DNA from 4 places in the Peribacillus sp. CSMR9 genome. Region 3 is predicted to be linked to each of the others. Evidence: riboswitches for the same ligand, from Rfam matches in the RefSeq annotation. Region 3 holds a riboswitch; each other region holds the start of a gene.

Region 1 (7,577 bases), on a different contig from region 3:
GTTTTATAACGATAATAGCGAATTGGAAAAATGGGCAAAATACCAAATCCTTGCGATAGAAATGGAATCAGCAGCCCTATACACGCTTGCTGCTAAATTTGGCCGCCAAGCTTTATCTGTATTAACCATTTCCGATCACATCTTAACCGGTGAGGAAACATCGTCGGATGAGCGCCAGTCAACTTTTAACGAAATGGTTGAAGTGGCATTGGAAGCAGCTATCCAAGACTGATAATTGGCTGTGTTACGGCGGGTGACCAGGAATAAGTGATGCTGGATAATGAAAGTTGGGATAGAGGCTCATTCATTCCTTGGTATCCGCATTTTTGTAATGTCGAGGCTCATTCAGGAATTGCCTGGGTGTCCTTAGTGTTCCATTTGATTTACCGTTTACTGAGGGTTATAAAAATACATATGATCATAAGTTGTTATTTTTGATAACAATTATTTTTCGATTGGCATGAAAGCTGATAAAATAGAATGAAATCGTTTATATCGTCATGAAGAATGAAAGTGGTGAGGCTAAGTGGAAGAAGAAAATCAAAAACAGCCAAAAGAGGCAGGGAAATTCATTAAAATAAAGAAGTTTACGTTCATTATGGGGATTTTCTTAGTCATATTTCTAACAGCAGGGATTACTACAATAGCCTTGACCTTTGGAGATGAAAAAGTAGAGTCATTAGCACCTGATAAACATGCGGAATTTGAAAAGCTGTATTCTACATACGATACAATAAAGGGTAACTACTATGAAAAGATTGATCAAGACAAGCTGGTTGACGGGGCAATTAATGGAATGATTAAATCATTGGATGACCCTTACTCTGCATATATGGATAAAAAGGAAGCATCTAGTTTCCATGAGAGCATCTCTTCATCTTTTGAAGGAATCGGTGCAGAGATTCAGGAGCAGGATGGAAAAATCATGGTCGTCTCACCAATAAAAGGGTCCCCAGCAGAAAAAGCAGGGGTAAAACCGAATGATATCATTTTGAGTGTGAACGGTAAAAGCGTTGAAGGACTAAGCTCTTCTGAAGCTGTCCTGAAAATCAGGGGCAAAAAGGGTACGAAAGTGGATTTGTCCATCTCAAGAGCTGGTGAGTCGGAACCGATTGAGCTCACGATTAAACGTGATACAATTCCGATTGAAACAGTTTATGCGGAAATGCTTGATAATGGAGTTGCAAAAATTCAAGTGACCAGTTTTTCCGAACATACAGTCCAAGAGCTGAAAACGTCGCTTGAAGAGATGTCGAAGAAGGATATGAAGGGTCTGGTATTGGATTTGCGAGGAAATCCAGGGGGACTGCTTGACCAAGCAATAAAAATGGCAAGCCTGTTCATACCTAATGGGAAAGTGGTCCTTCAAGTTGAGGATCGCAGCGGGAAAAAAGAAGTCTATAAATCGAAGAATGATGGAGAGCTGAAGATACCGGTAGTCGTGTTGATTGATGATGGCAGTGCCAGCGCTTCTGAAATTGTTGCGGCCGCTGTCAGTGAATCTGCGGACATTCCTTTGATCGGTGTCAAATCATTTGGAAAAGGGACTGTGCAGACTGCCCAAGACTTTGATGATGGGTCTAACTTCAAATATACGGCAGCCAAATGGTTGACTCCTAAAGGCAATTGGATTCATAAGAAAGGGATCAAGCCGGATATTACTGTGAAGCTTCCTGATTATGCTAGCCTTCCGTACATTTCGCCTGATAAGGAATTGAAAGCATCTGATTCCTCCAGTGAAGTGAAAGCAGCCGAAGAGATGCTGAAGGTAGCAGGCCATGATCCTGGTAAGATAGATGGATTCTTTGATGAAGCAACTACAAATGCGGTAAAAGCGTTCCAAAGGGAACAAAAAATTAAAGAAACTGGTACCATCAAAGATGATACTACCGTGAAATTGATGCAGGTCATACGGGAAAAAATACTAAAAAACGACACACAAGTGAAAAAAGCGGTTGAAGTATTAAAGAAAGAAATCAAATAAATGGAAAAGCCTGTCAGCGATTATCGATGGCAGGCTTTTTTGTCGTTCAATGAATAGTATTCCAATATAAGGTAAAAGATATGGTTAATTTTCCGATGAGGTGAGGTAATGAAAGAAAAGGTACTGTTCATATATCTAATGGTCTGGATTCTGGCAGGTTGCACCTATGCGCCTTTACCCAAACAAAATGGAAATGCAGGTACGGAAAAAAAGATAACCAAAGAAGTGATCCAAGAAGGCGTGAAAACATTTCTGTTAATTGGTGTTGATTCTCGCGGGGAGGAAAAATCTCGATCAGATGCGATTATACTGGCAAAATACTTTCCAGAGCAGGAAAAACTAAAGCTGGCTTCCATTATGCGTGATAGTTATGTGAAAATCCCTGGGGATAAATCAGCATATAACAAAATAAATGCTGCTTATTATTATGGTGGAAAGGAGCTGCTAAAGAAAACCATTCAGGAAAACCTTGATGTCAAGGTCGATCATGTTGCAGTAATTGACTTTCAGGGATTTGTGAAGATGGTGGATTTGCTTGCCCCTGAGGGGGTAGTGGTGGATGTGGATCAGGAAATTATTGATGATATGAGTATTCAAGCAAGCGTTGGTAAAAATGTTTTACATGGTGAGGAAATATTGAAATATGTCCGTTTTAGACATGACGATGAAAGTGATTTTGGAAGGGTAGAGCGTCAACAGGAAGTATTGGTTCAATTAAAATCAGCGTTTATAAATCAAATCTCGTCCTTCGAAGGTATAGCGGCCCTTCCTAGTATAATCGAACAAGGACTTTCGTATTTAAATACTGATATTGGGGTGAAAACGATAATGGAAATGGGTCCAGAAGCCGTCTTCCATACACCGGACACCGTTGAAACTCTAAGGATCCCCGTAGAAGGAAGCTATAAAGATGAAATATATCCCCATATCGGAGCCGTGTTGGAAATGGACTATACTAAAAATAAGAAGGCACTTCAAGAATTTTTTACAAAATAAGAATAACTAATCATCATTTGTTATCGAAAACATCAATCGAAAGAAGTGATTTGTTCAAATCACTTAAATTATTTTATAATAGACCTCGCAAGAATATTACTATTTGATCTTCTTTTAAAAAACGAGAGGGATACTTAAATCCGTCTCGTCTTTTTATATCAATAAAATGACCTGGATCACTTAACAAAATGCGGAATGTTTTTTACAAAATCAGATCCAATGATGCCGTTTTCTGTAATGATGCCGGTAATTAGCTGATTCGGTGTAACGTCAAAGGCTGGATTGAATGTCTTCACGTTTTCCGGAGCGATCCGTACACCTTGAATGAAGGTGATTTCCGCTTCATCCCGTTCTTCGATCGGGATGGATGAGCCGGATTTGATAGAAAGGTCGAATGTGCTTGATGGAGCAGCCACATAAAAAGGGATACTAAAGTGCCTAGCTAATATGGCCAATCCCAATGTCCCGATTTTATTGGCTGTATCACCATTAGCCGCAATTCTGTCGGCCCCAACTATAATTCCATTGATCCGTTTCTGAAGAATCGTATGTGCAGCCATATTATCAGATATTAAGGTGACGTCAACCCCTGATTGCATCAGTTCCCAAGCAGTCAAACGCGCCCCTTGCAGGACAGGTCTGGTTTCACAAGCGTACACTTTTAGCGGAAAGCCCCTTTCTTTTGCAAGGTGGAAGGGAGCCAAGGCTGTTCCATAACGGGCTGTGGCAATCCCACCAGCGTTGCAATGCGTTAGGATGGAATCACCTTTAGCGAATAAGGATAAACCATGTTCCCCAATTTTCCTGCACATTTCTTCATCCTCAGTAAAGATGGCTTTGGCCTCCGTTACAAGTGCTTCCTTGGCAGCTGAAATGCTTTGTGCTGCTTGCAAGGTGCTTTCCATCCTCCGTAATGCCCAAAAAAGGTTGACCGCAGTAGGCCTGGAAGAGGCGAGCTTTTCAATATGCCCCGTTACATTCTTCTTGAATTCCCCTAATTCAGTGGTTGTTTCCTGTTTGGCACCAAGTGCAACGCCAAATGCTGCCGTCAGTCCGATTGCTGGGGCGCCGCGTACCTTTAATGTCAAAATGCTGTCGTATACATCATCAACTGAATGAAGTTCAATGAATTCAGTTAAGGAAGGCAGGGCCTGTTGATTTAATAATGTAATATGGGTATCATCCCATTGGACTGAATATGGTAAGGGTGCTAGTGTCGTCATGTACAGGTCTCCTTTTAAAGGGTTGAATAAAATGGAAGTGTATGGTTTTTCAACGCATCAATGACAGCTGGAACATCCAATTCTTCCCGTTTTTTAATTAAAAAAGCACCAATCTTCAATGTTGTCGTTTTCGCAGCGATCCTAGATTCTTTATCTTCAATGACATTTAGATCGGCAACATGGGAAAGGCCGATGGTTCGCCGAATCAGTTCGCATCCGGCAAAACCGAATGCGTCCCTTTTGAATTTAGCCAGTAAATAAGGTAGATAACCCTTCACATTGCGGAATGGGCTTATATTTTGGGTGTTCCATAGTTCAGTATATGCTTCTTCAAAGGCATTCCAAAATTGATGGAGGTGTGTGAAAATCTCTTCCTTTCCAGGGCCATTACGTGTGACTGCCTGAAAAAGAAGGTTGGCTGTGTATTGACCTAGGTCAAAACCAACTGGGCCATAAAAAGCAAATTCTGCATCAATAACCTTTGTTTCAGTTTCACTTGCAAATATACTTCCTGTATGTAAATCTCCATGAAGCAAGGATTCCTGCTCGGTTTCAAAGCTTTGTTTCAGCTTGGCGACTTCAAGTATCACATCTTGATCATTCCAAATACTTTTGGCGGCATCAGTCAATTCCACCTCGAAATCTCCGGGGAGCTCCTCGAAAAAAGGATCCGTGAAAATGTAGACTTCAGTGATTCTGCAAAGCTCCGGATTCGTGAAGTGTCGGGCCACTTCTTTTTTCGCAGAGGGTTCTAAATGATAATCGGATGTATAAAATGCCGTCTTCGCTACATACTCACCGATATGCTGTGAAAGCAATGGATATGGATCACCATCGATTAATCCTGTTCTAACGATTTTCAAGTGCGATAAATCTTCCATGACTGTGATCGCAAGCTGTTCATCCGAATAATAGACTTGCGGTACGAATTCGGGGCAATAGCTTTTGAAATGAATAAGTGCATTCGCTTCAATGGCAGCCCTTTTCAATGTCAGCGGCCAGCTTTCGCCAATTACCTTGGCATATGGGACAGCCTGTTTGATTATTATTCCTTTCTTTGTATCAGTTTCTGTAATATGAAAAACATAATTTAAGTTACCATCTCCGATTTCTTTACAGTTTAAACTGGCATCCGCATTGACCAACCCAAGTTTTTTTGCAAAGGTTATAGCTGTTTCGTTTGTCAATCTTTTAAAATTCGAATGGTTTTGAGTCATTTTTTTTCCTCCAGGTTCAAAATAAGAATAAAAAAGCCTCTTTCATATAGAAAGAGGCAGAAGTTTTGGCTTCGGACCTCTCATCTCCCAGAAAAATGAATTCTGGTGGAATTAGCACCGTGCTCTGTGGATTTTATAATCCGGCGGTGGATCCGCCCCATTTCACAATGGTATTACAGTCGGTTGCTGGGCTTCATAGGGCCTTTATCCCTCAGCCTGCTCTTGATAAGAGTATATGTATTCTGAAATTTTAATCTTCGGGAAAATAATATCAACTTTTTAAATAGTTTGTCAATGGGGAAATTAATAAAAGTCCGGCCGGCGATCTTCGAATACAGGTATTTTGTTACGTGCTTCCGTAACTTTAGTGAAGTCCAAGGTGCCTGTCAATAGTTCGTTTTCTTCTCCCGCTTCACTTACGATAACTCCCCATGGATCAATAATCAAGGAATGACCAGCAAATATATTATTGATATCCGAACCTGAACGATTAACGGCTACAACATAGGCTTGGTTCTCGATGGCACGACTAATCAATAAGGCTCTCCAGTGATCGAGTCTGGGCTTAGGCCATTCTGCGGTTACGAATAGAACTTCGGCACCTTGAACAGCATGGGCTCGCTGCCATTCAGGGAAGCGGATGTCATAACAAATGAATCCAGCACATATTTTTTCATCAAGAGTGAATAAACCTTCTTTTTCACCTGGCTGCAGGTAGCGATGTTCATCCATCAATTGAAATAAGTGAAGCTTATCATACTCTTTAATGAGTTTGCCATCCTTATTGATGATGATCATGGTGTTATAGAAACCCTTGCTCGTTTTTTTGGCAATGGAACCGCCTACGATGTGAATCTCGTGTTTCCTTGCCTGTGTTTTAAGGAATTCAATCGTTTTTTCCGCCTCTTGATCAGCAATCTCATTTAACCTGGTCAAGTCGTATCCAGTTGTCCAAAGCTCTGGTAAAATGACGATATCGGGTTCTGACCGTGCTGCTTCTTCCAACCATTGTTCCGCAACCTGAAAATTGATATCCGGTTGCCCGAATGCTATATCCATTTGAATACAAGCTATTTTCCACTTCATCGTTTAAAACCCCCACATGTAAAAAATGCTTTACAAGACTATGATAAACATATATCATTTGTGACTAGAATTTCAAGAAATTTCAGAGAAGGTGTATAAATGTTGCAATTCGAAAAATCCGGAAAGCTTCAGGACCTGCCAAAGCAGTTTTTTGCCTCACTTGTCGCAAAAGTCAATGCGATTACGGCGCAAGGACATGATGTCATTAATTTAGGCCAGGGAAATCCTGATCAACCGACGCCTGAACATATCGTGAAAAGTTTACAGACTGCCGCTGAAAGATCGATTAATCATAAATATTCACCATTCCGGGGACATCAATATTTAAAGGATGCCGCTGCCGTCTTTTATGAACGTGAATATGGAGTCAAGCTGGATCCAAATAGTGAAGTGGCAATTCTCTTTGGAGGAAAGGCAGGTCTTGTCGAACTGCCGCAGTGTTTATTAAATCCAGGTGATACGATCCTGGTTCCTGATCCCGGCTATCCGGATTATCTTTCAGGTGTAGTGTTAGCCCAGGCAAAAACCGAATTCATGCCCTTGACAGAAGAAAATGGTTTTCTTCCGAATTACAAAGTTATACATAAAGACGTGCTTGATAAAGCCAAAATGATGTTCTTGAACTATCCGAATAATCCCACTGGTGCTTCTGCAACTGAAAGTTTTTTTGATGAAACCGTCTCCCACGCAAGAGAGCATTCAATTTGTGTGGTCCACGATTTCGCTTATGGAGCGATAGGGTTCGACGGAAAAAAACCGACAAGCTTTCTCCAGGCAAAGGGAGCGAAGGATGTAGGAATAGAAATATACACACTATCGAAAACATACAATATGGCAGGGTGGAGAGTTGGCTTCGCAATGGGGAATAAAAGTGTCATAGAAGCTCTTGAACTATTACAAGACCATCTATATGTGAGTCTCTTCCCGGCGATACAGGAAGCAGCGGCAAGTGCATTGCTTGACTCGCAGAGCTGTGTAGAGGAATTAGTGAAGATGTATGAGGGGCGCAGGAATGTTTTCATTGAGGGATTAAGGGCAATCGGCTGGGAAGTCAAAGCTCCTGAAGCATCG
Region 2 (7,577 bases), on a different contig from region 3:
CCAGCCCGTTATTGTATTATCGATACTATTTTACCCGTTCTTCAAGAGGTGAGAATTCTTTATCCCCAGGTTCTGCAGTGGGTTTCCAAAGGGCATATGTGCGATGGGTTTCCATTCCCGAGGAATATCCCATGCCTTCTTCACTTCTTCATCGATTAAGGGATTATAATGCTGAAGGCTTGCACAAAACCCCTCGATTTCCAATGAAGTCCATACGCAAATTGTAAAATGCCAGATGATTGGTTCGACCAAATCGGAAAGTTATCGGCATACGTTTTGAATTGTTCTTGAAGCCCATCAATAATGGCTTGGTCTTAAAAGAATAAAACCATACCATAACCATTTTTAAATGACTTCTTTTTTTCTACCGTTTTTCCAAAATCTTTGTCCCCGGCGGTTTTTCGTAATGTTTCTCTCGTGATATCCCATATTTGGTCGTGGCTTTGACTACTTAAAACAATCACTCTTGCACTTTGGGAGTCGAAAGCGGAAGGGGAATGTTAAACGGCATGATCGATAACTTCTTTAATCCTTTTATCAGATACAACACTTACCTTGCTAAGGGAATAATAAGAGCGCCTATCTTCAATTGAGCATAAAAAATCTGTAGCCATATCACACCTCCATTAATTATACCGACTTATTTTGACCTGGTTTTAATATTTTATTATAAGTGAATGCGGGTGAAATATTTAAATGAAAGAAAGGTTGACAAATAAATCACTATCATTTATCTTTAAATCAAGATATTTTTATTAAAAGTAATTTACCTCTAGTTAAATATCTCGGATTCGAGATATTATTTTCGGATAATTCATCTCCGTAAGGGGAGATTTATAAAGATAGGAGTGGTACAGATGGAATTAAAAGGATTACATCATGTTTCAGCGATTACAGCTAAAGCGGGAAACAACTTTGAATTCTATACGAAAGTGTTAGGGATGCGATTAATCAAAAAAACGGTGAATCAAGATGATGTTCGTGTGTATCACTTATTTTATGGAGATCAAATTGGGTCACCGGGTACAGAACTGACGTTTTTTGAAATTCCCAATGCCGCCCGCACTCACGAAGGAAACAATAGCATTTCAGAAATTTCTTTAAGGGTTAGGGATGATAGAGCACTTGAATATTGGAAAAAACGGTTTGTAGAATGCAATGTTGAGCATGATGAAATATCGACCCGTTTTAAAAGAAAGGTGCTTTCTTTTAAAGATCCTGAGGGGCAAAGGCTTCTTCTGGTTTCCGATCAGGGTAGTAACGGAATTCAAGCAGGTGTACCATGGGATGGAAGCCCGGTACCGCAAGAGTTTTCCATCATTGGATTAGGACCAGTAAAACTCACCGTACCCAATATTGACCAGACACAAAGCGTTCTAACGGAGGTGTTGGGATTCCGGAAATCAGGAACATACCCATCTTCTTTAAGGGGGCAAAATCCGATTGTCGTTTACGAGACAGGTGAGGGTGGAACAGGAGCGGAAATCCATATTGAAGAAAGGAAGGACATCCCTCGAGAACGATTGGGGAGGGGCGGAGTGCACCATGTTGCCTTTCGGGTGGATAATGAAGGGGAACTGAGAAAATGGATAGAAAAAATTAGTGAATCGAATTTTGTGAACTCGGGTTATGTAGACCGCTTTTATTTTCGTTCCCTCTATTTCAGGGAGCCGAATGGCATCTTATTTGAACTAGCGACAGATGGGCCTGGTTTTACTGTGGATGAAGCAGAGCAGCACCTAGGTGAAAACCTTGCCTTACCACCTTTTTTAGAATCGAAAAGACAGGATATTGAATCGAATTTAAAACCGCTGAATACAAAATCAACAAATTAATCACCGGGAAAGGAAGTAATCGGCATGCAAAAGAAAACCGCGGGAATACATCATATAACAGCAATTGTAGGCAATCCTCAAGAGAATGTGGATTTTTATGCTGGAGTATTGGGAATGCGCATGGTCAAGAAAACCGTCAATTTTGATGACCCAGGAACCTATCATTTATATTTTGGGGATGAATCAGGTTCACCAGGGACCATCATCACTTTCTTTCCTTGGCCTGCGGCATACCAAGGGAAAATTGGCTCTGGACAAGTGGGGATTACAACATATGCGGTTCCGGAAGGTTCAATGGATTTCTGGGAAATGCGGTTGAACAGGTTTAATATAGTATTCGAGAAAGTTTCACGTTTTGGAGAGGAATATCTGGAATTTCAAGATCCCCATGGTTTGCAACTTGAACTGGTTGAGCGTAAAGAAGGGAAAAATAGCGAATGGTCATTCGGCGGTGTACCAGCTTCCAAGGCGGTCAAGGGATTCGGCGGTGCCGTATTATTGACGTCAAAACCGATCAAAACGATGGAACTATTAGAGAAAGTGATGGGCCTGCAAAAAATTGGGGAAGAGGGCGATTACATCCGCTTCAAATCCACATCGGACATCGGAAATTTGATAGATGTTAAAAAAACGGTTTTGCAAAATGGGAACATCGGAGTGGGAACTGTCCATCATCTTGCATGGCGTGCAATCGATAATGAAGATCATAAAGAATGGAGAGAGCATATCGCCAACCATGGCTATGGTGTGACACCCTTTACAGACCGTCAATACTTCGATGCCATTTATTTCAGGGAAGATGGAGGTATACTTTTTGAAGTTGCCACAGATCCACCTGGCTTCGCTCATGATGAAACGAAGGAAACGATGGGTAGTAAATTAATGCTGCCGCCATGGCTGGAAGAAAAAAGGGGAATCATGGAGAAAACGTTACTGCCGGCAGTGCCGAGAGTACTGGAGGAGGATAAATGATGAAGCATATTTTTCAAAAAGGAAGTAATCCAGAAGCGCCATTGCTTTTGCTTTTACATGGCACTGGAGGAACGGAAACAGATCTCTTGCCATTAGCGGAAATGGTTTCACCGGGATCATCTGTATTGAGCGTACGGGGAAATGTACTTGAAAACGGAATGCCCCGTTTTTTCCGCCGGTTATCCGAAGGGGTTTTTGATGAAGAAGATTTGATCTTTCGTACGAAGGAGCTTTATGACTTCTTGGAATCAGCGTCCAAAAAATATGACTTCGACCGTGAAAGAGTGGTAGCATTAGGTTATTCCAATGGTGCAAATATAGCGGCAAGTTTGCTGTTCCATTTCGAAGTGGCATTACAAGGAGCGATTCTTCATCATCCCATGGTGCCTAGAAGAGGGATTGCTTTGCCGTCCCTTTCGGATATACCTGTATTTATTGCTGCAGGTAAAAACGATCCGATTTGCCCGGCAGCAGAAACTGATGAACTTAATCAACTTTTACTGCAAGCTGGTGCTACAGTGGATGTTCAATGGGGAAATTACGGTCATCAGTTAACACGTTCAGAGGTTGAGGCAGCGGGTTCATGGTTTCAAAAGAACTTTTTATAAGAATGAGAGGGAATGAAGATGATTTCTGTTAATCCTGAAAGTCTTACTGAACGGGATAATTATAAGTTTTTGACCGGAAGCATTATACCGAGACCTATAGCCTTGGTTACGACACAATCCGAAACCGGTACAATCAATATAGCGCCGTTCAGCTTTTTTAACATAGTCAGTTCGAATCCTCCAATGATTTCCATTTCTGTTCAACGGAAAGAAGGAGTTTCAAAGGACACGGCTCGAAATGCAATTCAAACAGGTGAATTCGTTGTTCATATCACTGATGAGAATAATGTAGCTGATGCAAATCGAACGGCGAAGGAACTCCCATCTGACGAAAGTGAATTGGGTCTTACCAATTTCACGCCAGCTGTCAGTGATAAGGTATCCGTACCAGGATTGCAAGAAGCAAAGGTACGCTTTGAGTGCATATTAGAGCATGCGATACCATTGGCAGGTTCCCAGAATAAACCCGGTTGTGATTTATTGATAGGGAAAATAGTCTGCTATCATATAGAGCAAGATATTTACCATAATGGCCGAATAGACCAGAATGGGCTAAAACCTGTCGCAAGATTAGCGGGTCATACTTATACAAAACTAGGAGAATTATTTGAATTGGAACGTCCTTAAGAATTGTGGCGACACCTTTAAAAAGATGTCGTCTTTTTTTTTCTATCTTCCGTTATCTCCAAGTCTTGAGCGACTTGCCCGCAAAAAAGTAAGTCTTTACAATCCAAAACAAATACTTGACAATTTTTTCATAGATTGATAAAGTAATAAAAAAATAAATTTCTTATCCAGAGAGGTGGAGGGACTGGCCCAATGAAACCTCAGCAACAGGTCTACTACGACACTGTGCTAATTCCAGGGGGTGAAACCCTGATAGATGAGACCCTACGTTTTTATTTGTCAGTAACGCACTCTTATTAGAGTGCGTTTTCGTTTTTTCTGGATGCAGGATGAAGGGGAGTATGAATGGAGAACAAAAGGAAGCATGAATTTCAACGGGAAATGAAAGCACGGCATTTAATCATGCTATCGCTTGGGGGGGTGATTGGAACTGGTTTATTCTTAAGTACGGGTTATACGATTCAACAGGCTGGCCCGTTTGGCACTATCCTTTCGTATCTGATAGGGGCACTAGTGGTTTATCTGGTCATGCTATGTTTAGGTGAACTGGCAGTACATATGCCCGAGACAGGTGCGTTTCATAGCTATGCAGCCAAATACATTGGACCTGGGACAGGGTATACAGTAGCCTGGTTGTATTGGCTAACTTGGACTGTTGCACTAGGTTCGGAATTCACGGCCGCTGGATTGTTGATGCAGAGATGGTATCCATCAATCAATGTCTGGATTTGGAGTGCTCTATTTGCCATTTTGGTTTTTGTATTAAATGCGCTGACTGTCAAGTTTTTCGCTGAATCTGAATTTTGGTTTGCGTCAATAAAGGTAATTGCGATCGTGATATTTATTATTTTGGGAGTTGCTGCAATGGTAGGTTATATTCCAATGACTAACTCTCAATCAGCACCGCTATATTCCAATTTTATAAGTGCAGGGTTATTTCCTAATGGTGCTTTTGCCATTATCATGACGATGCTTGCAGTGAATTTTGCATTTTCTGGAACTGAATTAATCGGAATTGCAGCTGGAGAAACTGTGAATCCAGAAAAAACGATACCAAAGGCAATTCGTCTGACATTGTGGAGATTGATTATCTTTTTTGTAGGAACCATCGTTGTATTATCCGCATTATTGCCTATTTCGGATGCAGGCGTATTAGAAAGCCCCTTTGTGGCCGTTCTTGAACGAATTGGAGTGCCGTATGCAGCGGATATTATGAACTTTGTTATTTTAACTGCCATTTTGTCTGCTGCAAACTCAGGTCTATATGCCTCTTCCAGAATGCTTTGGTCACTTGCAGATAAGAAAACCATATCACCAATATTCGCAATATTAACAAAACGAGGTGTTCCGATATATTCAGTCATTTTCAGTATGTTGGGCGGTGGTTTAGCCCTGTTCTCTAGTGTTATTGCACCGGATACTGTATATATAGTGCTTGTGTCCATTTCGGGTCTGGCCGTGGTTGTAGTTTGGATGAGTATTAGCGCTTCACAGTTCCTATTTCGGAGACGATTTATAAGAGAAGGAAATTCAGTAAATGACTTGGCTTATCGTACACCATTATATCCGCTTGTACCAATCATTTCTTTCATGCTTTGTCTTGCTTCTTGTATAGGAATTGCATTTGATCCTACACAACGGATTGCGCTTTATTGTGGTATTCCATTTATTTTGTTTTGCTATGGAAGTTATTATGTAACACAAACTTCAAAGAAAAGAGGCGTAGATCTTGAAGAATAAAATTAACCCAATTGACGCTATTTTACGAGAACATTCAGTCATGATTCTGGACGGAGCTTTAGCTACAGAGCTTGAGCGGTATGGGTGTGATTTGGACGATCCGCTGTGGTCTGCCCGTGTATTACTTGAAAATCCAGAGGTGATTTATCGGGTTCACACTGACTATTTCCGTGCAGGAGCGGACTGTGCGATAACTGCAAGCTACCAAGCTACTGTTGAAGGTTTCTCCCTGCGTGGAATACAAGAAAAAGAGGCCCTGAAGTTAATTCAGAAAACGGTGTTTCTCGCAAGAAGAGCGAGAGATGATTTTTGGAAGGAAGAGACGCAAACGAACAGACCTAAGCCATTGGTTTCTGCATCAGTAGGACCCTATGGGGCTTACCTCGCTGATGGTTCAGAATATGTAGGAAACTATGGTGTTTCAGATGAAACTTTAGCAGAATTTCATCGAATAAGAATATCAGCTTTGATTGAAGCAGGTGCTGACCTTTTAGCATTTGAAACGATTCCATCCCTGCAAGAAGCAAAAGTATTGAATTCATTATTGAAAGATTATCCAGAAGTATATGCTTGGCTATCCTTTTCTTTGAAAAATGAGAAAGCAATAAGTGACGGTACATTGCTGGAGGATTGTGCAAAGTTCTTTGAGGACAGTGAGCAAATTGCAGCGATCGGTATTAACTGTGCACCAGTATCAGTTGTCACGGACGCCATCAAGGTGTTAAGTGCGAACACAAAAAAACCAATTATAGTTTATCCGAATTCTGGTGAAACCTATGATCCACAAACTAAAACATGGCATGGTCAAGAATCATGTAACACGCTCGAACAAAAATCTGAAGAATGGCACCATGCTGGGGCACGTTTAATCGGAGGATGCTGCAGAACGGCACCTCATCATATTGAAGAGATTTCAAGAAAGTGGCGACCTTCCGAAGTGGTATCCTCATAGCTTTATTCCTATATCAACTGTTTTTAATAATCATTATATAAAAAACAGGGCTTTGTTAAGTGGTATTGTTGTTTTCAGCTATAAAATATGGGAACGTCCGATTTGGACGTTCTCGTTCTTATTCCATTAAAGCCCCCTATAATGGAATAACTGTAAAGCTAATGAAGCTTTTTTAAAAGCTGCGTTTCCCTGCCCAAGCTCCTTGCATTTTACAAAGGAATACAATTTGCCCAATATGATATGCGTCGTGCATTGCTAAACTCTTCAGTTCAAGCACTAATGAATTATCTTCTCCTGGGATCTGTCTATACAAATCTTCATGTTCTGATTTTGCTAGTATTTTTCCAAGTTCACGATGAACATAAAAGTATTCTTGTTTTGTTTCCTTCCAATTTTCTAACGTCTCAGTTGGTAATCGAAATGTAGATTCATTATTTTCTGCCTGTGGTTCATTCGCTGTTTCACCAAGAAATCGCATCAGAAATCTCTTTTCATAGAAAAGTAAATGACAAACTAATTCCCAAATGGAATTCATTGCCCGATCAGCTGGTTTCCAAATTGCCTGTTCAAAAGTGATATCCTCTAGCACTTTTTCTAGTGGTGGAAACCAGTCTTCTTCATCTAAGCAGCTTGCCCATTGTTGTAACAAAAGTGTCTTTACATCCATTTTCTATTCCCTCCAATTTAATCCCTTTAATAGATATTCCCTTTGGTCAAAATTCATTTGCGGCGTGTTGTAGATAGCTCACTAATTAAGGTGTCATGCCAATTCCTTGTTCAATTAAACTGGCCCTTTAACGGAACAATGATCGTTCTTTTATTCGGAAAATTCTGGTAACGTCA
Region 3 (7,577 bases):
CTAAACGTGCCCTTGAGATTACAGTTGCTTATACGAATCAACGCCAACAGTTCAAAACGAAAATTTCCGATTTTAACTTGACGAAAGAAAAACTTGCAACAATGGCGGCAAAAATTTATGCTGCTGAAAGCTCTGTTTACCGTACCGTTGGACTTTATGATCAAAGACAGAGCAAGTTGACGGATGAGCAAGTGAAAGATGGAAAATCAATGGCAGCTGCAATCGCTGAATATGCAATTGAGTGTTCAGTGAATAAATTCTTCGCCTCCGAAGTATTGGATTACGTTACGGATGAAGGCGTACAGCTTCATGGTGGTTATGGCTTCATGCAGGAGTATGAAATCGAAAAAGCATATCGTGATTCCCGTATTAACCGGATCTTTGAAGGTACAAATGAAATCAATCGATTGCTTGTTCCGGGAACTTTCCTGAAAAAAGCACTTAAAGGGGAATTGCCACTTCTTCAAAAGGCACAAAGCCTGCAAGAGGAATTAATGATGATGATGCCGGAAGAGCCTGGCGATGAGCCATTGGCACAAGAAAAAATGCTTGTTAGAAACGCTAAGAAAATCGGTATTTTGGCTAGTGGCCTTGCTGCACAGAAATACGGGAAAAACCTTGATCAAGAACAAGAAATCCTCTCCAACATTGCTGATATAGCTTCCCTTGCCTATGCAGCTGAGTCCGTTGTGTTACGTACGGAAAAAGCAATTGCGTCTACGGGGCTGGAGAAGAACAAACAAAAAGTACTTTATACGGAAATTTTCGTTCAGGAAGCTTTCAATGAAATAGAACAACATGCAAAGGAAACGTTAATTGCGGTGGAAACAGGCGACACACTTCGCATCATGCTTGCTTCCCTTCGCAAGCTGACAAGACACACTCCAATCAATGTCATTGCGAAAAAACGTGAAGCTTCGGTTAAGGTAATCGAAACGGAAAAATATGCGCTATAAGCAATAAATCAGAATCTGTAAAGGGGATGCCCGTAAAGGCATTCCCTTTATTTCCTTTGATGAAATCTCATTGGGAATTCAAAGGATATTTCATTGTATTGCGTGGTGAAAACGGGTATTCTAATGATAGGTGGTGAAACGATGGGCTTAACATTATATTGGTACCCAAAATGCGGCACATGCCGTAATGCGAAAAAGTGGCTGGATAATCATGAACTGCAATATGAAGCAATCCATATAGCGGAAAACCCGCCTTCGCGAACTGAAATTGAACAACTATATAAAATCAGCAATTTAGAGTTGAAGAAGTTTTTCAATACTAGCGGTCAAAAATATCGGGAGCTGGGCTTAAAGGATAAGCTGAAAGAAGCTTCTGATGCAGAGATGCTTGATATATTGTCCACAGATGGCATGCTTCTGAAAAGGCCGATTGTTACGGATGGTACCAAAGTGACGGTAGGCTTCAAAGAAGAGCAATTCAATCAGGTTTGGAACTGAAATTTAACAAAATATTTGGTTAATTCCTTACTTAAACATAAGATCTGCCTTATAATGGAATAGATAAAATAAGATGTACATATGGAGGGTTAATAATGACAACAACACCAAAAGAACTTCGTTACACTAAAGAACATGAATGGGTCAAAACGGAAGATGGAACAGTGCGCATTGGAATTACTGCGTTCGCCCAGTCCGAGCTTGGGGACATCGTATTCGTTGAGCTTCCAGAAATCGGTGATGAACTGAAAGCGAACGAGCCATTTGGAAGTGTGGAATCCGTTAAGACGGTTTCTGAGCTTTATGCTCCTATCAGTGGCAAGGTTGTTGAAGTAAACGAAGATTTAAGTGACAACCCTGAATATGTAAATGAATCTCCTTTTGAAAAAGCATGGATGATCGTGCTTGAACCATCAAATAGCAGTGATATTGAAAATCTGATGAGCGCTGAAGAATATGAAAGTTTGATTAACGGTTAAAACGAAGGAGAGGGGGGCTTGAAAAGGCCTGCTCTCTTTTTCATTTTGAACAATTGCAGTTGCGCACATAATTCGTGAGATGGAGTGATGACATGGAATGGGGCGAGTTCGATAAAGTGATCATTGTAGAAGGCAGTTCCGATAGAAAAAAAGTTGCCTCCGTTTTAAATGAAGATGTGGATATAAGATGTACGAATGGGACCATATCATTAACTAAGCTCGATGAATTAGTGGATGAATTGATGGAACGTGATGTTTATCTCCTGTTTGACGCAGATGAATCAGGAGAAAAGCTGCGGAAGCAATTCCGAAGGGAAATGCCGGAAGCGAACCACCTGTATATTAATAAAATGTACAAAGAAGTGGAAAGCTCACCCGAACATCATATCGCAACTGTGCTTTTATCTGCCAATATGAATGTGAAAATGAAATTTTTAAGTCAAAGGATGAACGATTAATTGATGCAGGAATGGAAAGAAGAAGAGTGTAAGATTGCCGTTGAAAAAGGGGAAACCTTTTGTTTATATTTATATACGCCTTTATGCGGTACCTGTCAGGTGGCTTCCAAGATGCTGACGATATCCATGGAACTTTTCCCGGAATTGAAGGCAGGCAAAATGAATATGAACTATGTCCAAGCAATCGCCGAATCGTATGAAATTGAAAGTGTCCCTTGTTTATTGCTTTTCAAAAAAGGACAGCTGCACAAAAAAATATATGCCTTTCAATCCGTTCCTTATTTGTATGGATTGCTTAAGGAAATCAGCTAAGAAACCAATCAGAACCGGATTGGTTTTTTTTATTGTGAACATTTTGCTCCCAAATTGAAATCAAAAAAAGAATATTCTAACAATTCATTGACTGATTAATTCTAAAATGCTATATTTTGAATTAAGAAAGTAACGGCGGAATTTAATAGTTCTTATCAAGAGTGGCGGAGGGACTGGCCCGACGAAGCCCGGCAACCGGTATAAATTTATATACGGTGCTAATTCCAGCAGAGTGTTGGCTCTGGAAGATGAGGTGTGTTTTAAAACCTCTTCTTGTGGAAGTGGTTTTTTTGTTTATGAAAGGCCAGGTTTTCATGAAATTCCAACTAAATCCATAGAAAAAGGTGAAATCATATGTCAGAGAAAAAGTTGCGTTTTGAAACATTGAGTGTTCATGGCGGTCTGCAAGCTGATGAAACAGGTGCCCGGGCAGTCCCTATCTACCAAAGCAATGCATACTTGTTCAAAGACACAGACCATGCAGCGAATTTATTTGGTTTAAAGGAGAATGGTTATATATATACACGGCTCCATAATCCCACGGTCAGTGTTTTTGAGGAAAGAATGGCCTTATTGGAAGGCGGTATCGGCGGATTGGCAACTGCAAGCGGAATGGCAGCCATCTCACTGTCAATCCTGAATATTGCCGGTGCAGGGGATGAAATTGTTTCAGCCTCTACATTATATGGCGGCACGTATAATCTTTTTGAAAATACTCTTCCTAAATATGGGATTAAGGTGAAGTTCGTTTCACCTGATGACCCAGAAAATTTCAAAAGGGCAATTACGCCAAGAACAAAAGCCATATTTGCTGAAACGATCGGAAATCCAAGTTTGAGGGTCCTTGATATAGAAGCAGTAGCGGACATCGCCCACGAAGCCGGGATACCTTTAATTATCGATAATACCTTCGCTACACCGTATCTATGCAGACCAATTGATTTTGGGGCGGATATTGTCATCCATTCCGCTACAAAATGGATTTTGGGGAATGGAACGACGTTAGGCGGTGTCATAGTGGATGGAGGGAAGTTCGACTGGAACTCGCCAAACTACCCTGGCTTTACGGAGCCTGACCCAAGCTACGACGGTCTTGTATACGCTGATGCAGTTGGACCTGCTGCTTTTATAACGAAAGCCCGAGTGCAGTTGCTTCGTGATTTAGGTCCTGCGCTAAGTGCCCAAAGTGCATTCCAGTTTACGCTTGGACTTGAAACGCTGCATGTAAGAATGAAAGAGCATCTTTCGAACACCAAGTCTATTATTCAATATTTGGAAAATCACCCTGCCGTGACTTGGGTTTCACATCCCGGTAAAGAGGATCATCCCGATAAAGCCCTTGCGGATAAATACTTGCCTAAGGGAGCAGGATCTGTTGTGACTTTTGGAATACAGGGTGACCGAGAAGCCGGGGCAAAACTTATCAATTCGGTGGAATTATGGTCCCATGTAGCTAATGTAGGGGATGCTAAGAGTTTAATCATCCACCCTGCCAGTACGACCCACCAACAATTGAATGATGCAGGTCTGGCGAAAGCGGGAGTGCGTGCTGATCAGGTCCGTTTATCCATCGGGATTGAAAATGCAGAGGATTTAATAGAAGATTTAGAGCAGGCAATTGAAAAAGCGACGAATATCGTCTCCCTGACGTCTAAAACGGTTTAAGCAAAAAGTCCAGTTCATTCTTTTACTAGAAATAATATACATTGCACTCCTTTTTTATCTATGATAAAATTTCCCCATACTAAAGAACTTAATGCTGTACAAGTATTCTATATATTAGCTCTTATCAAGAGAGGTGGAGGGAGGTGCCCGATGAAACCCGGCAACCGACAAGGAGATTCCTTGGAAAGGTGCCAATTCACACAAAGTTTAATTACTTTGGAAGATGAGAGGAAGGCCAGCTTCTTCACCTGCCTTTCTGCTCATGCAGAAAGGTTTTTTCTATTTCATTTGGGAAAACCTTCATGAAAGGAAAAAATGGTATTAAAAACTGACTAATAATGTAGAGAAATCAACTAAGTTCATAGGTTTTATTGGATAAAAGAGGTGAGTATTAATGATTACATTGACGAAAGTAAGTAAGCTTTTCCGAACAGGAAAAGGAAACGGTGAGACTATTAAGGCAGTAAATAATGTGAATGTTGAAATAAATAAAGGCGAGATTTTCGGTATTATTGGTTACAGCGGAGCGGGGAAAAGTACTTTGATCAGAATGCTCAATGGTTTGGAAACACCTACAGAGGGATCCGTTGTGGTGGCTGGGAAGGAAGTTTCAAAAATTAAAGGGGCTCAGCTCCGTAAGGCACGTCAGGAAATCAGCATGATTTTCCAACATTTCAATCTATTATGGTCCAGGACGGTTCAGGAAAATATATCCTTCCCGTTGGAAATTGCAGGAGTTTCAAAATTTGAACGCATCAAGCGTGTGAACGAATTGATCAAGCTAGTCGGATTGGAAGGCAGAGAAAAGGCATATCCTTCGCAATTAAGCGGAGGGCAAAAGCAAAGGGTGGGAATAGCCAGGGCCCTAGCAAATGATCCTAAGGTGCTTCTTTGTGATGAAGCGACTTCTGCCTTAGATCCACAGACTACCGATTCCATACTCGAATTGCTTGTTGACATCAATCAGCGCCTGGGGTTGACAATTGTCCTGATAACACATGAAATGCATGTAATACGTAAAATCTGTCATCGCGTGGCCGTGATGGAAAACGGGCAAGTCGTTGAAGAGGGACCTGTCCTGGCTGTATTCAAGAATCCTAAAGAACAAATGACGAAGCGTTTCGTGCAACAGGTAACGGAACCAGAAGAAACGAAAGAAACGATGGACCATTTGCTTGAACGCTTTCCTGCAGGTAAAGTGATTCAATTGACTTTTGTAGGTGATCGTGCAGAAAGCCCGTTGATTACCAAGCTCGTACGTAATTTCGAGTTGGATATCAATATCGTTCAAGGTAAAATATCCCAAACGAGAAGCGGTTCATATGGAACGTTGTTTATCCACCTTGATGGCAATGAGGAAGAAATGCTCCGCGCAATAGAATTCATAAAAGCACAGCAGGTAGGCGTGGAGGTGATTACTCATGCTTAAAGAATTATTGCCGAATGTAGATTGGGAATCCATTTTAGACGCAACGAAAGAAACGCTTTATATGACAAGCATCTCTGTAGTAGCTACCTTTTTTATAGGCATACTATTAGGGTTGATCCTGTTCTTGACAGGCAAAGGGAATATATGGGAAAAACGGGCGGTCAACGCAGTCATTGGTGCTGTCGTCAATATATTTCGTTCCATTCCATTTCTTATTTTGATCGTGCTGCTCATTCCTTTCACTAAAGCGCTTGTCGGTTCTATGATTGGTGAGAATGCAGCATTACCAGCACTTATTATCGGGGCGGCGCCATTTTATGCGCGTATGGTTGAAATTGGCCTCCGTGAGATCGATAAAGGTGTAATTGAAGCGGCTAAATCCATGGGGGCAAAAACGAGTACGATCATTTGGAAGGTCCTTCTTCCGGAGTCGATGCCGGCCCTTATTTCCGGGATTACGGTAACATCGATTGCATTGGTCGGCTATACCGCAATGGCCGGGGTCATCGGCGCAGGCGGGCTTGGTAATCTAGCCTATCTAGACGGCTATCAAAGAAGCCACAATGACGTTACGCTAGTAGCGACTATCGTTATTCTGATTATCGTCTTCATTATTCAAATTATTGGAGATGTGATTACATCTAAATTAGACAAAAGATAAAGGGGGATGAATAGGATGAAAAAGTTTTTAGGGTTTGCATTAGTCCTTGTTTTATCGATTGCTCTGGCAGCTTGTGGAGCCGATAAGGACAAAAGTGGCAGTGATACAGAAAAGGAAGCGAAGAAATTAGTTGTAGGGGCATCCAATGTTCCACATGCCGAGATTCTTGAAAAAGCTAAACCTCTTCTTAAAGAAAAAGGAATAGATTTGAAAATTGAAAAATTCCAGGATTATGTTTTACCGAATAAGGCTTTAAATGATAAGGAATTGGATGCTAACTATTTTCAGCACCTACCTTTCCTTGAGGCGGCCAATAAAGAGAATGGATATAATTTAGTCAATGCGGGCGGAATTCACATCGAGCCTATCGGTCTATATTCAAAAAAATATAAAAGCATCGCTAAACTTCCGGAAGGGGCAACAATCATTATGAGCAGCTCGGTTGCTGACCACGGACGTGCGTTATCTCTGTTGGAAAAGAATGGCCTGATCAAATTGAAAGAGGGCATCGATAAAACGACAGCAACAACAAAAGACATCGTTGAAAATAAGAAAAACCTTAAATTTGATGCTAATTATGAAGCAGCTTTACTTCCAAAGATTTATGAGAATGGTGAAGGGGATGCAGTTCTGATCAACTCTAACTATGCAATCGACGCAGGCTTGAATCCATTGAAAGATTCGATTGCCATTGAAGGTTCTGACTCGCCATATGTGAACGTGATTGCGGTTAACAAAGGTGATGAAAATAAAGAAGAAATCAAAACGCTAGTAGAAGTATTGCATTCTAAAAAGATTCAAGATTTCATCCTTAAAGAATATGATGGTGCAGTTGTACCGGTTGATAAATGATTCAAGAAATGGCGGCCTGATAAATTCAGGTCGTTTTTCATGTTTAATCCCGAATCTGAAGGGTAAATAATTACTGAAGGAAATAAAATGATACACAAATTTGAAAGGATGGTTCACTATCAATACTCTTGATTTAAATGTAACAAGCGAAATGGAAAAGGCGATGCAGTCTTCACATGGGATTGGCTACAGTGAGTACAGTAGGAACTTAGACCTCCGTATCGAGGTTGAGAAGGAACGAGATAGGGAACATGTAAAGTGCAACAA
Region 4 (7,577 bases), on a different contig from region 3:
TTAAAGTAACGAGCTTCCGGATGTGCAAAAACTATGGCTGAAACGGAAGCCTCAGGTTCCATCATGCATCCTTCAGTCAATTCCACGCCAATATCCTGAGGTTGTAACAGGCGGAATAGCTTTTCCTGGTCCTCCAGATTAGGACAAGCTGGATAACCAAATGAAAATCTTTGCCCGGTGTACTTAGCGGCAAACCGCTCTTTCATAGACATTTCAATCGGATCGCTTATACCTAAATCATCACGCATTAATTGATGAGTTCTTTCCGCAAACCCTTCAGCCGTTTCGAGAGCAAGTGATTGAAGGGCGTGATTTTTCAAGAAATCACCTTCAAGCTTTAGTTTTTCTGCCCATTTTCTGATCCCTTTTCCGGCGGTTACCAGGAAGAAACCAACATAATCCATTTGTCCGGAGGAAACCGGTTTCGCGAAGTCCGCTAAACAAAGGTGCGGATTGGTATCTTGCCTAGGAAAGTCAAAAGTCTCCAATATCTCCAGGTGATTTTCCGGGTTGTAAACCAATAGTTTGTCTCCTTCACTTTGAGCAGGGAAAAATTGATAAATTGCATGCAAGCCGTAGTCGGGTTCCGTCTTTAAGAATTCGATCAATTCATCAACAAGCGCATTCAGCTGCACTGCTTTTTCATTCCCTTGCTTTAGCAATTCGGCGAGCTTACCTTTTAAGCCCAAATGATGTCCAATCAGCATTTGCCTATTAATGTATGGCTGGATTACATCCAATGGATAGTTTTTCAGGACGTGACGTTTGATATCACGCGGTTTTTGAACAGGCACATTACTCAAAGGCGCAGCTGTGGACTGCTTCCGAACAGGTTTTTCCATCGTGGCAGCAATGGCGGCATTGACTTTCGATTTTTCTCGTTTCTCGACTAACTCTTTTAAATACACCACTTTTTTGTCAGTGTCATGTAAAATATTCGTTACAGCTAAACCATCCATCGCATCTTTGGAATATAAAACAGGTCCTTCATATTCTGGTGATATTTTAAAATCGGTGAATTTACGGGATAGCGCTGCCCCTCCCACTAAAATAGGGGTATCTATTCCCGCCTGCCTTAAATCCTGTGCGGTTAAAACCATTTGCTGTGCTGATTTAACCAGTAACCCAGATAGGCCAATGATGGTTGGCTCATGTTTTCGAACCTCTTCAATGATTTGTTGCGGTGCGACCTTGATACCCAAATCAATGACTTCATAGCCATTATTGGATAGGATGATATCCACTAAGTTTTTCCCGATATCATGTACATCCCCCTTGACAGTAGCTAAGAGGATCTTTCCTTTTTTAGCACTATCTTCAGAGTTTTCCATTAGCGGCTCAAGGTGAGATACAGCCGCCTTCATTGCCTCTGCACTCTGAAGCACTTCTGCGACAATAAGTTGGTTGTCGTTAAATAACCGACCCACTTCACTCATCCCATCCATCAATGGTCCATTGATGATTTCCAATGGGGTATCACCGCGCTCAATTGCTTTATTTAAATCATCAATTAATCCTTCTTTCGTTCCTTCGATAATATAGTTACCTAAACGTTCGTCCAATGGCAGGATAACACCATTATCCTTCTTCTCCGCTTTTTTACCACGATAGAACTCGGTAAAGATACCTAAAGTTTCTGTAGATGTCTCAAACAGGAGTGCCTCAGCCAATTTGACTTCCTCTTCAGGTATCAGAGCGAAACGTTCAAGTTTTTCTGTATTAACGATAGCATAATCGAGACCTGCTTTTGTACAATGGTAAAGGAAAACGGCATTTAGAATTTCCCTTCCCCTTGCTGGCAGACCGAATGAAACATTCGAAATGCCAAGTATCGTTAAGCATTCCGGATACTTTTCTTTGATCGCCTTTATTCCTTTCACCGTTTCTAAAGCAGATCCGATATATTGTTCATCTCCCGTCCCTACAGGAAATACCAGCGGATCAAAAATGATGTCACTTTTGTTTAGACCATATTTATTGACAAGCAAATCCACCGACCGTGTAGCCACTTCCAATTTCCGTTCAGCATCGACGGCCATCCCAATTTCATCAATCGTTCCTACGACAACGGCAGCACCATATTGATGGATGAATGGTACAATTTTTTCAAAGCGTTCTTCACCATCTTCAAGATTAATGGAATTAATGATGGACTTTCCTTGTGAATGTTTTAATGCTTGTTCAAGTACGGCTTCATCTGTAGTATCGATGACCAAAGGGACTTTCACTTTTTTGACGACCTCTTCTACGAACTCCTTCATATCGCCAAGTTCATCCCCATCAGGATCGGCAAGACAGATATCAATGACATGGGCACCTTTTTTCACCTGGGCACGTGCAATTTCAGCAGCTGGCTCGTAATGCTTTCCACGAATCAGCTCCTTGAATTTTCGAGATCCGATAACATTCGTTCTCTCACCAACGAATAAAGGGCGCATTGAATCATCATAAATGAGCGGCTCTATGCCTGATACGGCATGACCATGGGCTGAGGTCGTAATAGCACGGGGCTGAATGCCTTCGAGGACCCTGGAAAGTTCTTTAATATGCTCTGGTGTCGTACCACAACAGCCCCCAATGATATTGACCCATCCCTTTTCGGCAAATTGCTTCATTTTCTCCGCAAGGGAAGTCGGTGACTCATGATAGTGACCCTCTTCATCCGGGAGCCCAGCATTCGGATAACAACTGATGGCGCTATTTGCTATATCTGCAAGTGTCCTGATATGGTCTATCATGAACTCCGGACCTGTTGCACAATTCAGGCCGACAGCCACGGGCTTCATATGTTCAACCGATAAATAGAAAGCTTCTATGGACTGGCCAGCGAGTGTCGTGCCCATCGGTTCGATCGTACCTGATATGATGACAGGCACATCTTTTCCTGTTTTAGCGAAGGCTGCTTTGATTCCAGAAAAGGCAGCCTTGACATTAAGCATATCCTGACAGGTTTCCACCAATAGCAAGTCCACCCCACCATCCAAGAGACCAAGTGCCTGTTCTTCATAGGAATCGGTTAAAATATCAAAAGTCGTTCCCCCTGTTACGGAAAGCGTTTTTGTAGTGGGACCCATCGAGCCAGCCACATATCTTGGCCAATCTTCATTTGAATACTTTTCACATGCTTTAACGGCAAGCTCGGCTGAAATTTTATTAAGCTTGTAAGCGATTGTGCTTATTTGGTATTCTTCAAGCACGATGCTTGTCGCTCCGAAGGTATTTGTTTCAATGATATCAGCACCTGCTGCTAAATATTTTTCATGGATGGATTGGATGATTTCTGGTTGTGTCAGTGATAAATACTCATTGCAGCCCTCGAATTGCTCCCCGCCAAAATCCTCTGCTGTTAAATTCTCCGCTTGGAGCATGGTCCCCATCGCTCCATCAAGAAGGAGAATCTTAGTACCCAACTGTTCTTGAATCGCTTTTTTATTCATGTACTGCCACCTCTGATGTTTGTTTACTATCGACTTTTCTAATATATTTCGTAAGTTCCGCCGTCATTTCATAGCGAAGGAACGGAGTGATTAAATATATGCCCTTGAATTTTTCCCTTGCAGCGTCCACTAGCTCTCGTGCGATATTCACCCCTTCAATCCTTGACTTTACAGGGTCATCCCCCGCTAAAGCCATAGCCCTTCTAACATTATCAGGCAATTTGATGCCTGGGATCTCATTATGGATGAATTCGGCGTTCCGTGTGCTTGTCAAGGGCATGATACCGATGAAAATCGGGGTCTCTAAATGTTTTGTAGCTTCATATACCTCTTCAATCTGCTCCACCGAATAAATTGGCTGTGTTAAAAAGGATTGAGCACCACATGCAATCTTCTTTTCCATTCTCTGAACAGCCTTATCCAGATATTTCACATTGGGATTAAACGCGGCGGCAATTTTAAAATTTGCCCGTTGGCCCAAACTTTGACCGGAATAGGAAAGACCTTCATTAAATTGTTTGACCATACTTATCAGGTCAAACGAAGATAAATCATAAACCGAAGTGGCACCTGGGAAGTCCCCAATTTTAGAAGGATCTCCGGTGATGATCAATAACTCATTCAGCCCCACTGTCTGCAGACCCATTAAATGTGACTGCAGGCCAATTAAATTTCGATCCCGGCATGTTATATGCACCATCGGCGTTACATTCAATTGGGTCTTCAGTAAATTAGCCAGTGCATCATTCGATATCCTTGGTGAAGCAAGTGAATTATCCGCTAATGTAATTGAATCGACCCCTGCTTTTTTCAAAACCTCAGCACCAGTCATGAAACTCTCTATTCCCAACTTTTTCGGTGGATCAAGTTCAACTAGTATCGTCCTTTCAGTTTTGGCCTTTTCGTAAAGTGGGATTTCCAACTCTCTATCAATCACTTCAATTATTTCTATTTCACGGATTTTAGTAATTTTCTCTTTTACTGGTACCAAACTTCCAATTGCATTCTTTACAGCTTGAATATGCAAAGGCGTCGTTCCACAGCAGCCTCCTATGATCGTGGCACCTTGCTCACGCAGCTCGAGGGCACTTGAACCGAAATATTCCGGCACAGCTTTATAGACAAGCCTTCCATCCACATAATCCGGAAGGCTGGCATTAGGATAAATGGCAATCGACGCTTGCTTTGGTAAACTTACTTCTTCCAAGGCCCTAATCATATGATGTGGACCGAGACGGCAATTCACCCCAACAACATCGGCACCCAATTGCTCAAGTTTTTGAAAGGCTTCATTTAAATGGATTCCATTTTGAAGATTACCCAGTTCATGCATCGAAACATTTGCGATGATCGGCAGTCCAGTTTCATTTTTAACGATTTGCAGGACGGTTTCAAGTTCTTCCAGGTCATAGAATGTTTCTAGGAGAATCCCATCAGGATTTTCCATCAGCAGACTGTATAGCTGTTCTCGAAAACCTCGCTTTATCTCTTCAATGCTTAAATCCGATTTCCTGATACTCCGCTGTGCCCCTATGGTACCGAAGACATATGCCTTTCCTTTTGCCGCTTTTTTAGCAAGGATGACTCCCTGGCGATTGATTCTGCTTACTTCATCTTCTAGTCCATGGCGTTTCAATTTGTTGAAGTTGGCACCGTAGGTATTCGATTGAAGGATATCTGCACCAGCTTCCAAATAGGCACGGTGGATGGACACTATTTGATCTGGGTTCGTACAGTTTAATTCCTCATAACATTGATCGATGCCATTAGAGTACAGTAAGGTCCCCATTGCCCCTTCCCCAACCAGCATTCTTTCTTTCACTTCTTTACGAAAATTCATCATTACATCCTCTCTCAAAAACAATCCTGTTTTTGTCGTTTTCTATGAGTATGAGAGAAAAGAAAAAAAACCTTCTCAAAGAAGAAGGTTTTTTGAAACATTCTCCTCATCTATCAAGCTCTGCTTGTTGGATTTAGCACCTTTGCCTAAGCTGGTTGCTGAGGTTTCTTCGGGCCAGTCCCTCCACCTCTCTCGATAAGATCCATTTATATAATTTTCACAAGATTTCAAAATTTGATTATATTTAATTTACATTAATAATCTGTCAATTTCAATACCTGATCGTCATTTTTTTCACTTTTGCAAAAATCATTCAATCTTTTGCAGCTTGAATTCTCTTTAATATCCTTTGTTTCCAGTCTTCCGCTAACGAATCCAGTTTGAGTAAAGCGTTTGCGCCTTCCAGCCCATCTCGTTTATGAAGGATCACCTCTGCTGCATAATGAACTGAAATTTTTTCTTGCAAACGATCTATTAGCACGATTTCGTTTTGTTTATTTATCGTTCCTTCTTGAAGTACTTTTGCAAAATAACCAGTGAAACTCGTTTTTAGCACGAGTTCCAAAAACTTAGGTTCTTGATTGAAGTGGGAAATGGTCGAACAAGGAATCCTCCCCTGGTTAATTTGAACAATCACTTCGCCTATTTGATAAATATCGCCGATATATGTTGATACTTCCGTCATCCCCGCTATGGTTAAATTTTCACCGAATGCAGGGATATCCAGCTTTTTAGAGAATTTTTCATTCCATAATGAATAATGCTCAAAGGGGTAAAAGCACAAAGCCCGATCAGGACCTCCATGGAACTTTATATTACCTACCCCATCACCAATTATGCCAGATCTAGTTACTGTCACATTATCCCGTGCTTGTTTATCCATGGCTGAAAAGATATCGATATTCGAAAAATTTTCCTGTTTGGGCCTTCCGGCATGAAGCGATTTGATTTTTCCATTTTCCATTTTTAACATCATCTTCCGTTCATTTTAATTTATATCATCCCATATGTTTAAATTATACTAAAAATCCATTTTTTCTGTAATTATTTATGAGAAAATAGTGGATCGGAACATACAAAATCCCCCATGATCCGTTAAGCGGTCGAATATCATTGATTTCCAGAAAAAATCATAGGATAGTTTAGTAATTTTGTTGCTATTTCAGAATTAAATATGGTAGAATATGAACACAATATATAGTCGAAAACTACAACCGTTCGCCTATATGTTGATTTTCACGATTGAATTCCTCATTGTCGCTCTTTAGGGAGCGAATTTTTTTGCCTTCATTTGCATCCACTATTTTCTTTTAATCCCATTAATCGGATCACATCTTGATCCAATACCTATTTGTACATGCATTACTTATGTAATTTTAACGAATTATTTCTTTGTAAAGTCTTTCATAATCTTGCCATTCCCTTTGTTAAAACGAGCAAAAAGCCGAGCGACATAATGCGTCTTCCGCTCAGCTTCCTGTTTTATGCTTGTTTCTTTTTTTTCGGTGCCGCTTTCTTTCGGGTCGTCTTTTTCTTTTCCGGTTCATCATGTTTCGTTCGGTCAATGGATGCCTGTAAAGCCTCCATTAAATCTGTTACATTGTTGGAAACTGGCTCTTTTGTTTTGGCTGTAATCGTCGTTTGTCCCGTTTTCTTCGATTCAATCAATTCAAGTAATGCGGTTCGATAGTCATCTGTGTATTTTGCCGGATCGAAAGTAGTCGTTAATTGATCTATCAATAACACGGCAGTATCTATTTCCTTTTTTACAATGGTATCATTAGCAGGGATATTCGGTACATCCGCTGTTGAGCGAACTTCATCCGGATAATGGATCGTTTCCATCACCAAGGTATTATCAACGACTCGAATTACCGCCATTTGTTCTTTTGAGCGTATGATTATTTTCGCTAACCCTACCTTATCCGATTCCTTGAGGGCCTGTCTCAGAAGGGAATAAGCCTTTATCCCTCCATCATTAGGCGACATGTAATAACTCCGGTTAAAATATATGGGATCTATTTCTTCTATTTTAACGAAATCCACAATTTCCACGGCTTTTTCTTCGTTTTGTTTTTTCAGTTGCTCTAGTTCATTGTCTTCCAATACAACAAATTTTCCCTTTGTATACTCAAAAGCGCGGACTATATCATCCTTACCCACTTCTTTCTGACATACCGGACAAACTTTTTCGTATTTAATCGGTGAATGGCATTCCTTATGCAACGTCCTTAAAGAAATATCCTTATCCTCCGTTGCAGCATGAAGTTTAATCGGAATGTTCACCAAACCGAATGATA

Evidence for each region. Region 3 has a riboswitch for S-adenosylmethionine ahead of N9I19_RS11740 (O-acetylhomoserine aminocarboxypropyltransferase/cysteine synthase family protein). Riboswitches for the same ligand answer to the same signal wherever they lie in the genome.
Region 1: another riboswitch for S-adenosylmethionine. It lies ahead of mtnK (S-methyl-5-thioribose kinase); the one in region 3 lies ahead of N9I19_RS11740 (O-acetylhomoserine aminocarboxypropyltransferase/cysteine synthase family protein).
Region 2: another riboswitch for S-adenosylmethionine. It lies ahead of mmuP (S-methylmethionine permease); the one in region 3 lies ahead of N9I19_RS11740 (O-acetylhomoserine aminocarboxypropyltransferase/cysteine synthase family protein).
Region 4: another riboswitch for S-adenosylmethionine. It lies ahead of N9I19_RS03465 (bifunctional homocysteine S-methyltransferase/methylenetetrahydrofolate reductase); the one in region 3 lies ahead of N9I19_RS11740 (O-acetylhomoserine aminocarboxypropyltransferase/cysteine synthase family protein).

Annotation. Positions count from the first base shown of each region.
Region 1 is NZ_JAOPHO010000003.1:100,993-108,569, reverse strand. Features, by position in the region: gene deoD (purine-nucleoside phosphorylase) at 1-232, shown strand, start outside; gene N9I19_RS03650 (lmo1851 family serine protease) at 527-1,984, shown strand; gene N9I19_RS03645 (LCP family protein) at 2,093-2,980, shown strand; gene mtnA (S-methyl-5-thioribose-1-phosphate isomerase) at 3,157-4,203, opposite strand; gene mtnK (S-methyl-5-thioribose kinase) at 4,218-5,420, opposite strand; SAM riboswitch class I at 5,498-5,652, opposite strand; gene N9I19_RS03630 (carbon-nitrogen family hydrolase) at 5,724-6,506, opposite strand; gene N9I19_RS03625 (pyridoxal phosphate-dependent aminotransferase) at 6,606-7,577, shown strand, end outside.
Region 2 is NZ_JAOPHO010000066.1:7,025-14,601, reverse strand. Features, by position in the region: partial or broken gene N9I19_RS20500 (nitroreductase family protein) at 26-614, opposite strand; gene N9I19_RS20495 (ring-cleaving dioxygenase) at 858-1,835, shown strand; gene N9I19_RS20490 (ring-cleaving dioxygenase) at 1,860-2,807, shown strand; gene N9I19_RS20485 (alpha/beta hydrolase) at 2,807-3,415, shown strand; gene N9I19_RS20480 (flavin reductase family protein) at 3,434-4,042, shown strand; SAM riboswitch class I at 4,203-4,305, shown strand; gene mmuP (S-methylmethionine permease) at 4,388-5,782, shown strand; gene mmuM (homocysteine S-methyltransferase) at 5,772-6,734, shown strand; gene N9I19_RS20465 (DinB family protein) at 6,907-7,401, opposite strand; partial or broken gene N9I19_RS20460 (IS1595 family transposase) at 7,552-7,577, opposite strand, start outside.
Region 3 is NZ_JAOPHO010000020.1:47,356-54,932, forward strand. Features, by position in the region: gene N9I19_RS11715 (acyl-CoA dehydrogenase family protein) at 1-956, shown strand, start outside; gene N9I19_RS11720 (arsenate reductase family protein) at 1,098-1,454, shown strand; gene gcvH (glycine cleavage system protein GcvH) at 1,550-1,933, shown strand; gene N9I19_RS11730 (toprim domain-containing protein) at 2,026-2,391, shown strand; gene N9I19_RS11735 (thioredoxin family protein) at 2,395-2,703, shown strand; SAM riboswitch class I at 2,853-2,958, shown strand; gene N9I19_RS11740 (O-acetylhomoserine aminocarboxypropyltransferase/cysteine synthase family protein) at 3,058-4,368, shown strand; SAM riboswitch class I at 4,487-4,598, shown strand; gene N9I19_RS11745 (methionine ABC transporter ATP-binding protein) at 4,763-5,797, shown strand; gene N9I19_RS11750 (methionine ABC transporter permease) at 5,790-6,458, shown strand; gene N9I19_RS11755 (MetQ/NlpA family ABC transporter substrate-binding protein) at 6,474-7,310, shown strand; gene N9I19_RS25460 (YuzK family famiily protein) at 7,474-7,577, shown strand, end outside.
Region 4 is NZ_JAOPHO010000003.1:67,174-74,750, forward strand. Features, by position in the region: gene N9I19_RS03455 (polysaccharide deacetylase family protein) at 1-1, opposite strand, end outside; gene metH (methionine synthase) at 1-3,437, opposite strand, end outside; gene N9I19_RS03465 (bifunctional homocysteine S-methyltransferase/methylenetetrahydrofolate reductase) at 3,430-5,277, opposite strand; SAM riboswitch class I at 5,381-5,479, opposite strand; gene N9I19_RS03470 (MOSC domain-containing protein) at 5,591-6,241, opposite strand; gene ku (non-homologous end joining protein Ku) at 6,760-7,577, opposite strand, start outside.